DNA from 2 places in the Streptomyces sp. 840.1 genome. Region 2 is predicted to be linked to the other one. Evidence: riboswitches for the same ligand, from Rfam matches in the RefSeq annotation. Region 2 holds a riboswitch; the other holds the start of a gene.
What was found. A riboswitch is a leader RNA that binds a small molecule or an ion and turns the genes downstream of it on or off. The one in region 2 is predicted to bind cobalamin.
Positions count from the first base shown of each region.

Region 1: linked by a shared signal. The riboswitch ahead of EDD93_RS24200 ((2Fe-2S) ferredoxin domain-containing protein) and the one ahead of EDD93_RS02795 (ribonucleoside-diphosphate reductase subunit alpha) in region 2 are both predicted to bind cobalamin.

Region 1 is NZ_RJUU01000001.1:5,279,741-5,284,130, reverse strand. Features, by position in the region: gene EDD93_RS24210 (ABC transporter ATP-binding protein) at 1-482, shown strand, start outside; gene EDD93_RS24205 ((2Fe-2S)-binding protein) at 663-1,358, opposite strand; gene EDD93_RS24200 ((2Fe-2S) ferredoxin domain-containing protein) at 1,355-1,747, opposite strand; cobalamin riboswitch at 1,809-1,931, opposite strand; gene EDD93_RS24195 (deoxynucleoside kinase) at 2,041-2,706, opposite strand; gene EDD93_RS24190 (pPIWI_RE module domain-containing protein) at 3,221-4,390, opposite strand, start outside.
Region 2 is NZ_RJUU01000001.1:633,423-637,812, forward strand. Features, by position in the region: gene mctP (monocarboxylate uptake permease MctP) at 1-1,577, shown strand, start outside; gene EDD93_RS02790 (GNAT family N-acetyltransferase) at 1,693-2,205, shown strand; cobalamin riboswitch at 2,226-2,384, shown strand; gene EDD93_RS02795 (ribonucleoside-diphosphate reductase subunit alpha) at 2,525-4,390, shown strand, end outside.

The DNA.
Region 1 (4,390 bases), 4.6 Mb from region 2:
ACAAGCGACTGCTGTCGGGCGACACGACGCAGGACGCCGCGCTGATCGAGGCGGCACTCACCTCGGTCGACGCCGTCCCCCTGGCCGACCGCGCCTTCGACCGGCTCTCCGGCGGCGAGCGCCAACGGGTTCTGATCGCCCGTGCTCTGGCCCAGGAGCCGTCGCTGCTCGTCCTGGACGAACCGACCAACCACCTGGACATCCGGCACCAGTTGGAGATCCTGACCGTACTGCGCAGACTGCCCGCGACGGTCCTCGTCGCCCTGCACGACCTCAACCTGGCCGCGTACTACTGCGATCGCCTGTTCGTTCTGTGCGACGGCGGTGTCGTCGCTTCCGGAGCGCCGCACGAGGTACTCACTCCGCGCCTGCTCGCGGAGGTCTACGAGGTGACCGCCGAGGTCGCGGTGCATCCTCGCACGGGCCGTCCCCAGGTGACGTTCCTGCCGGCGGACGCACCTGTGCCCGACGCGAACCGGTGACCGGGCGCCCTCGGTCAGCTGGACGCCGGTACCGGGGTACGAGCCGGCCTGCGGCGGCGGATCCGGGACGCCGGACTCACCGCGACGCGGGCTGCCTGCGTCGCGGTGAGCAGATCCCGGACGCGTTCGGAAACGGGCGGGCCGGGCCCCGACGGCCTGCTCCGCTCCGCTCCGCTCCGGTCACCGGGCCAGGCAGCAGTCACCGCACTTCGAGCCGTTCAGGGCCCGGTAGTACAGACAGCAGCTCCGCCGCCGGAACGTCAGCTCGGGGCCGGTGACCTCACCCGTGCCCAGCAGCCGCCCCGTCTGGAGGAGTTCCCTCGTCAGCCCGGTCAGCGGTGCCCGCAGGCCGGGCCGGGACCTCAGCAGCTGCGCCGCCGAACCGACCAGCGCGGAAGCCGAGTTGCCCGCGAGCAGGCGGGGAGCCACCTTCACCGGAAGACCCCGCTCGACACCCTCCAGGACGCCGTCCGCCTGAGCGCGGACGGCATCGGCGAGCGACGACGTCGACTGCGGAGCACGGCTGCCCCGGGGCTCGGCCAGCCGCAGCGTCGGACTGTCACCGGCCCACTCCACGGTGGCCGTCTCCGGCACGATCCCGTGCAACAGCGCGCAGGCGAGAACCGGTGACCACAGGCGTGCCGCGAGCCCGAGATGGGCGATGGAGACTCCGACGCGGGCCTCGGCGGTGTCGTAGCGTTCATTGACAGTCCTGGCCCGCGCGGCGAACCCTTCCCCGGTGAGCCCTCCTTCACCGGACCCGGGCCCCTGGGCCGTGTCCAGGTCGAAGAATCCGCCCATCCGCGCCACGTCGCGCAGCGCCCCGACGACCTCGTGGGCCGGTACCGCGTCCGCCGCGCCCCAACCGTTGGTCATGAGATCGCCGTCCCGACGCGGCGCGGCGGGTCGATCAGATAGAGGTCGAGGATCCCGGGACGGTCCGCGACACCCGGCCCGCCGGCCCGCACCCAGTCCGCTATGTCCTCGGTGGCATCGGGGTCGTTGACCAGGCCGAGCCAGACCGGCCGGGCCCCTGCCGCCCGTCCGACGGCCGAGGGCTGTACGACGATGACGTTGGCCTGCTCGCAGAGGTCCAGGCACTCGGATGTCCGCACCGGGGCGATCTCCCGCAACCGCGCGGTCTGCGCGGCGTGATCGCCCCGCACCTTGGCCGTGCCGCAGCAGCAGTCGCGGCACACCACCACCCGGCAGGGGACCGCCCGGTCCGGCGTCGGCGCGTTCTTGTCGGCGGGCCGCTCAGGCATGCCGCATCCTCCCTCTAGCCGGGGAGTTCCGCCCCGGGGTCATTCGAGGAGGCGACAGCGTGAGTCTCCTGGCTCTCGGGTCCGTGCTCGTCCCGGCCTTCCCGCCCTCGCGGGGCAGTGGCGCGTCGGGATCCGCTCGCCGATCACAGTGGCGGTACCGCACCGGATTCCCACCGGTTTCCTCGGGCCGCCGTCGCCCATGTCCGCCGCCCATCATGTCACCCGCCCCACGGCGACGGGAGCCCGGCCGGACGGCGTACCGGGACACCGTCGTGTCCGGCCACCGGGCGGCATCAGGCGCGCCGTGACCTCGCCAGTGCCAGGGCGTCTGTGACTTCCCGGACCACGCGCTCCGCGTCCTCGGGACTGTTGACCACGTCGGTGTCGTTCATGTCGACCACGAGGACGTCACTGGCGCGGTAGTGCTCGCGCACCCAGTCGTCGTACCCCGACCACAGCGTCCGGTAGTACCCGACGAGACTCCGGTCCTGTTCGAAGTCGCGTCCCCGCAGCCCGATGCGGTGCAGAACCGTCTCGAAGTCCGCCCGCAGGTACACCATGAGATCGGGTGCCTTGCGGTAGGGCAGGCCGTCGATCTCGCGCATCATCTCCGCGAGCAGCCCCTCGTACACCCGCATCTCCAGGGAACTGATCCTGCCGAGGTCGTGGTTGACCTTGGCGAAGTACCAGTCCTCGTAGATGGAGCGGTCGAGAACGTTGTCGTCCTGCTTGTACGCGTCCTTGATCGCGGCGAAACGCGTCTGCAGGAAGTAGAGCTGGAGGAGGAAGGGGTACCGCCTCGCCTCTATCTCTTCGGGGCCGGCCGTGTAGAAGAGCGGCAGGATCGGATTGTCCTCCACGCTCTCGTAGAAGACCTTGCTCCCAAGTTCCTTGGCGATCAGTTCGGCGACACTCGTCTTGCCGATCCCGATCATGCCGCCGACGCAGATCACTGCCATACCTCAATCTTTCCGGGAGCTGCCCATGCCGGAGGGAGTGCACAGGGTGCGGAGCGTGATGCCGGCCCCGTCGATGCTCGCTGCCCGACAGGGGACGGCGGGAAGAGGCCCCTGGCACGCCATCGGAACGAGCCTCGCGAGCACCGCTTCAGTGTCTGGATATCGCCCGCAACGCGGACACCGTACCTGGCGCGCACAAGCGAAACGGCAGGTGAGTCCTCCTTCTTCACCGGCTCCAGAATCGCCACGCACTCCACATGGTGCGTCATCGGAAGCACGTCACCCGGGTGAACTCAGAGAAAACCCCAGGTCAGGTCCGTCTCGTCTCCGTCTTGGGGCCACCATGCGCTGGGAGCGTCAAACGAGCGTCACGGCGGACGCCCAGTGATCCCAGCAAGGAGTGCACCAGATGCCGTCCCCGTGGTCAGGTTCAGGCTTCGATGCTCACACGAGGGAAGCATTGATCCTTATCAGCGTCGATCGTTTGGGACACCCCATGCAGGCGGCACCTCGCTCAGGAAGCGGATGACGTACTCCCCGCTGACTTCGTTCCAGCCACCGGAAGTACGTACTCACCGGCGAGACGCGCCCAGTGCAGCGGGAGAGGCCGGGCGAGCGGTGGATAATCGTCGTGGTAGCGCAGCTGGTGCGTGAGCGTCGCCCACTCCGCCGGCCAGTCGGGCGGGTCACCCGCACGCCCCGAATCCGTCAGCGCCTTCTCCGACAGACAGCCGAGCACGGTGATCTCCAGTTGCCCGGGGTTCCACGCGGTCTTCCCGGGCGCTGTCCGGCCCTGTGCCGTGGGCACCAGCTTCATGAGCCCCTTCGGCAGTTTCACCACCGTGTGCGGCTTCGAGGCCGTACTCGCGAAGACACGGCCCTCCGTATCCGCCGTCCCCCACACACCCTCGGCGAAGCCGACCCCGTCCTCGGTATCGTGGGCGTACCACTCCGCCACCTCACCCCGGGCGTTAGCGTCCCGTACGAGCAGCACCCGCAGGTCGTGGCCGTAGAGCGTGTGCCGCTGGGCGGGTTCGGCCCCGAAGCCGAGCGTGTCGCGGTCCAGTGCACCGTTGCGCAGGCCAGGCCAGCACTGGCGCAGATTACCGGCGTCCGCCAGCAGCAGCGTCGGGCGGTCGCGGAGCTGGAAGAGCAGTGCCCGGATCTGCCGCTCGGTCTCCCGCTGCCTGTCCTGCTCCACGCCCGGGCGGGCAGCGGGCCGGGATCCTCCCGGGGCTGCCGAGTCCTCGACGAGCTTCCCCGTGCCGGTCTCCTTCCCGCCACTCGCCGCCGGTTCCCGTGCCTGGGAGAGCAGCAGCAACAGCTTCGGATACGGCACCCATTCGGCTCGTTCTGCGTCCCACCCCTCGATGACGCCCGGTCCGTCCCCGAGGCGCACCCGCACCGCCACCAGCCGGTGGACGGGGCATCGCGTGGGCCCCTTCCTGGTGTGGCGTACGAGCCAGAGCGCCGCGTACTGAAGGTCGCCCGGAATGCCGGCTCCCACCCGGTGGGCGGGCGGGCTGATCGCGCCCAGCTGCCGGAAGGCGTCCAGCCAGGTCCACCGGGCCCGGTGTTCCAGAGCGCTGTCGGTGTCGTCGGGCGAGTTCACGAACTGGGTCAGCCGTCCCTGCCGTGCCCAGGCGATGCGCAGCGCGTGCTTGGGGTCGGAGTCCGGGACGGC
Region 2 (4,390 bases):
TGGCCGTCACGGTCGTCGGCTTCATGGCCGCCCGGTGGCGCAAGGCGGAGAACGAGGCCAGCCTCGACGAATGGGGCCTGGGCGGACGGTCCTTCGGCACCTGGGTCACCTGGTTCCTGCTCGGCGGCGACCTCTACACCGCGTACACCTTCGTGGCCGTACCGGCGGCGATCTACGCGGCCGGCGCGGCCGGCTTCTTCGCGGTGCCCTACACCATCCTTGTGTACCCGCTGATCTTCACCTTCCTGCCGCGCCTGTGGTCGGTCTCGCACAAGCACGGCTACGTCACCACCTCGGACTTCGTCCGGGGCCGGTTCGGCTCCAAGGGACTCTCGCTGGCCGTCGCGGTCACCGGCATCCTCGCCACCATGCCGTACATCGCGCTCCAGCTCGTCGGCATCCAGGCGGTGCTCGACGTGATGGGCGTCGGCGGCGGCGAGGACACCAACTGGTTCGTCAAGGACCTGCCGCTGCTGATCGCGTTCGCGGTGCTCGCCGCGTACACCTACTCCTCGGGCCTGCGCGCGCCCGCGCTGATCGCCTTCGTCAAGGACGGGCTGATCTACCTGGTCATCGCCGTGGCGATCATCTACATCCCGATCAAGCTCGGCGGCTTCGACGACATCTTCGCTGCCGCGCAGGAGAAGTTCGCCGGACCGCCGGGCGGCAAGCCGACCGGTGCGCTCGCGCCCGGCGTGGACGGCCAGTGGGGTTACGCCACGCTCGCGTTGGGCTCGGCGCTGGCGCTGTTCATGTACCCGCACTCCATCACGGCGACGCTCTCCAGCCGCAGCCGCAACGTGATCCGCCGCAACACCACGATCCTGCCGCTCTACTCGCTGATGCTGGGCCTGCTCGCGCTGCTCGGCTTCATGGCGATCGCCGCCGGGGTCAAGGTGGACAACGGCCAGCTGGCGATCCCGCAGCTGTTCGAGGACATGTTCCCCGACTGGTTCGCGGGGGTGGCGTTCGCCGCCATCGGCATCGGTGCCCTGGTCCCCGCGGCGATCATGTCGATCGCGGCGGCGAACCTGTTCACCCGGAACATCTACAAGGACTTCCTGAAGCCCGACGCGACCCCCGCCCAGGAGACCAGGGTCTCCAAGCTGGTGTCGCTGCTGGTGAAGGTCGGCGCGCTCGCCTTCGTCCTCACCATGGACAAGACGGTCGCGATCAACTTCCAGCTGCTCGGCGGGATCTGGATCCTCCAGACGATGCCGGCCCTGGTCGGCGGCCTGTTCACCCGGTGGTTCCACCGCTGGGCGCTGCTCGCGGGCTGGGCGGTCGGCATGGTCTACGGGACGGCTGCCGCCTACGGGGTCGCCAGCCCCACCCAGGCGCACTTCGGCGGCTCGTCCAAGGAGATCCCGGGCATCGGCGAGATCGGCTACATCGGCCTGACGGCGTTCGTGCTGAACGTCGTGGTGACCGTCGTCCTCACCTTCGTCCTGAACGCCGTGAAGGCGCCTGCGGGGATCGACGAGACCTCTCCCGCCGACTACACCGCCGACGCGGGCGACCCGGGCGTGAAGACGGAGCTCCCGCCGGCCACGGCCGGTGCGCCCGGCGGTCACTGACCGGGGCCCCCACGGGCCGCCGCACCCCAGCACGTATGGGGTACGGCGGCCCGTTCGCACGTCCGGGGGAAATCCCCGTGCCGGCGCCGCCCGCGGGTGCGGCAGACTTCCGTGCATGGACATAACCATCAGGCCGGTCGAGCCCGCCGAGTACGCCGCCCTCGGCGAGATCACCGCCGAGGCCTATCTCGGGGACGGGCTGCTGGACTTCGGCGCCGACGATCCGTATCTGGTGCAACTGCGCGACGTCCCCAGGCGGGCCGCCGAGGCCGAGGTGCTTGTCGCGGCGGACGCGCGGGGCCACGTCCTCGGCGGGGTCACCTACGCGCCTCCGGGCAATCGCTGGGCCGATATCGCGGCGCCCGACGAGGCCGAGTTCCGGATGCTCGCGGTCTCCCGCGAGGCCCGCGGCGCCGGGGCGGGCGAGGCGCTCGTACGGGCCTGTATCGACCGCGCACGGGCCACCCCGGGGGTCACCGGCATCGTCCTGTCGACGCAGCCGGCGATGCGCGGCGCCCATAGGATCTACGGGCGCCTCGGCTTCGTCCGGACCCCCGAGAAGGACTGGTATCCCATCGAAGGGCTCTCGCTGCTGACGTACCGCCTGGAGTTCCCGGCGGTCTCTTGATCGGTCACGCGACACAACATGTGGGGGCTGCCTCATCCGGCGGCCCCCACATGTATGCTCATGCTCGCTGTCGCCGCAGGGAAATCCGGTGCGAATCCGGAACTGTCCCGCAACGGTGTATTCGGTGTGCTTTTGTGCACCCCCGAGTCCGAGGACCTGCCGACAGCGCATCCGGCTCGACCGAACCGGATGCCCAGACGTCCGGGCCTCGTGGATGGGCCGGTGGACGCCGTACGACGTGCTGCCCCGACCGGGGCCCCGCTCCGTCCGGCTGCCCCGTTCCTCCGCCGGCCCAGAGCCGAGCGAGGGAGAGCACCACGTGACCATCGCGCCAGCCGATCCGGTTTCAGCGGCCGAATCAACGGGACCCACGAGCGACGGACCGGGCACCGCACTTCTGCGGACCCTCACCGCCCTCACCGCGGACCTGCCCGACACCGACCCCGGACGCGTCGCCGGCGCCGCGCTGCGCGGCCGCAACGCCCGGTCGGACGAGGCCGAGCTGCGCTCGCTGGCCACCGAGGCCGCCGCGGGCCTGATCTCCGAGGACCCCGCCTACTCCCGGCTCGCCGCCCGCCTCCTCACCCGCACCATCGCGGACGAGGCGGCCGGACAGGGCGCGACGTCCTTCTCCGCCTCCGTCGCGGCCGGCCACCGCGAGGGCCTGATCGCGGACCGCACCGCCGAGTTCGTGACGCTGCACGCGGCCGCTCTCGACGCGCTGGTCGACCAGGCCCTCACCGACGGCGCCGACGACCGGTTCGGCTACTTCGGGCTGCGCACCCTGCACAGCCGCTACCTGCTGCGCCACCCGATCACCCGCCAGGTCGTCGAGACCCCGCAGCACTTCATGCTGCGGGTGGCCGCCGGGCTCGCGGAGGACGACTCCGAGCGCGCCCTGGACGAGGTCGCGGCCCTGTACCGGCTGATGAGCCGGCTGGACTACCTGCCCTCCTCGCCCACGCTCTTCAACTCCGGCACCCGGCACCCGCAGATGTCCTCCTGCTACCTGCTGGATTCGCCGCTGGACGAGCTGGACTCGATCTACGACCGCTACCACCAGGTGGCGCGGCTGTCGAAGCACGCGGGCGGCATCGGCCTCTCGTACTCCCGCATCCGGGCCCGCGGTTCACTGATCCGGGGCACCAACGGGCACTCCAACGGCATCGTGCCGTTCCTCAAGACGCTCGACGCCTCCGTCGCCGCGGTCAACCAGGGCGGCCGGCGCAAGGGCGCCGCCGCGGTCTACCTGGAGACCTGGCACGCGGACATCGAGGAGTTCCTGGAGCTGCGCGACAACACGGGCGAGGACCAGCGGCGCACGCACAACCTGAACCTGGCGCACTGGATCCCGGACGAGTTCATGCGCCGGGTCGACGCGGACTCCGCCTGGTCGCTGTTCTCCCCGGCCGACGTGCCCGAGCTGGTCGACCTGTGGGGCGACGCGTTCGACGCCGCCTACCGCGCGGCCGAGGCCAAGGGCCTGGCCCGCAAGACGATGCCGGCCCGTGAGCTGTACGGCCGGATGATGCGGACCCTCGCCCAGACCGGCCAGGGCTGGATGACGTTCAAGGACGCCTCCAACCGGACCGCGAACCAGACCGCCGAGCCGGGCCGCGTCGTGCACTCCTCGAACCTGTGCACCGAGATCCTCGAAGTCACCGACGACGGCGAGACGGCCGTCTGCAACCTGGGTTCGGTCAACCTCGGCGCGTTCGTCGAGGGCGGCGCGATCGACTGGGAGCGCCTCGACGCCACCGTGCGCACCGCCGTGACCTTCCTGGACCGGGTCGTCGACATCAACTTCTACCCGACCGAGCAGGCCGGCCGGTCCAACGCCCGCTGGCGGCCGGTGGGGCTGGGCGCGATGGGTCTCCAGGACGTCTTCTTCCAGCTGCGGCTGCCCTTCGACTCCCCCGAGGCCCGCGCGCTCTCCACGAAGATCTCCGAGCGGATCATGCTCGCCGCCTACGAGGCGTCCTGCGATCTCGCGGAGCGCTCCGGCCCGCTGCCCGCCTGGTCCGAGACGCGTGCCGCCCGCGGCGTGCTGCACCCGGACCACTACGCCACCGAGCTGAACTGGCCGGAGCGCTGGGACGCGCTGCGCGCCCGGGTCGCGAAGACCGGCATGCGCAACTCTCTGCTCCTGGCCATCGCGCCGACCGCGACCATCGCCTCGATCGCG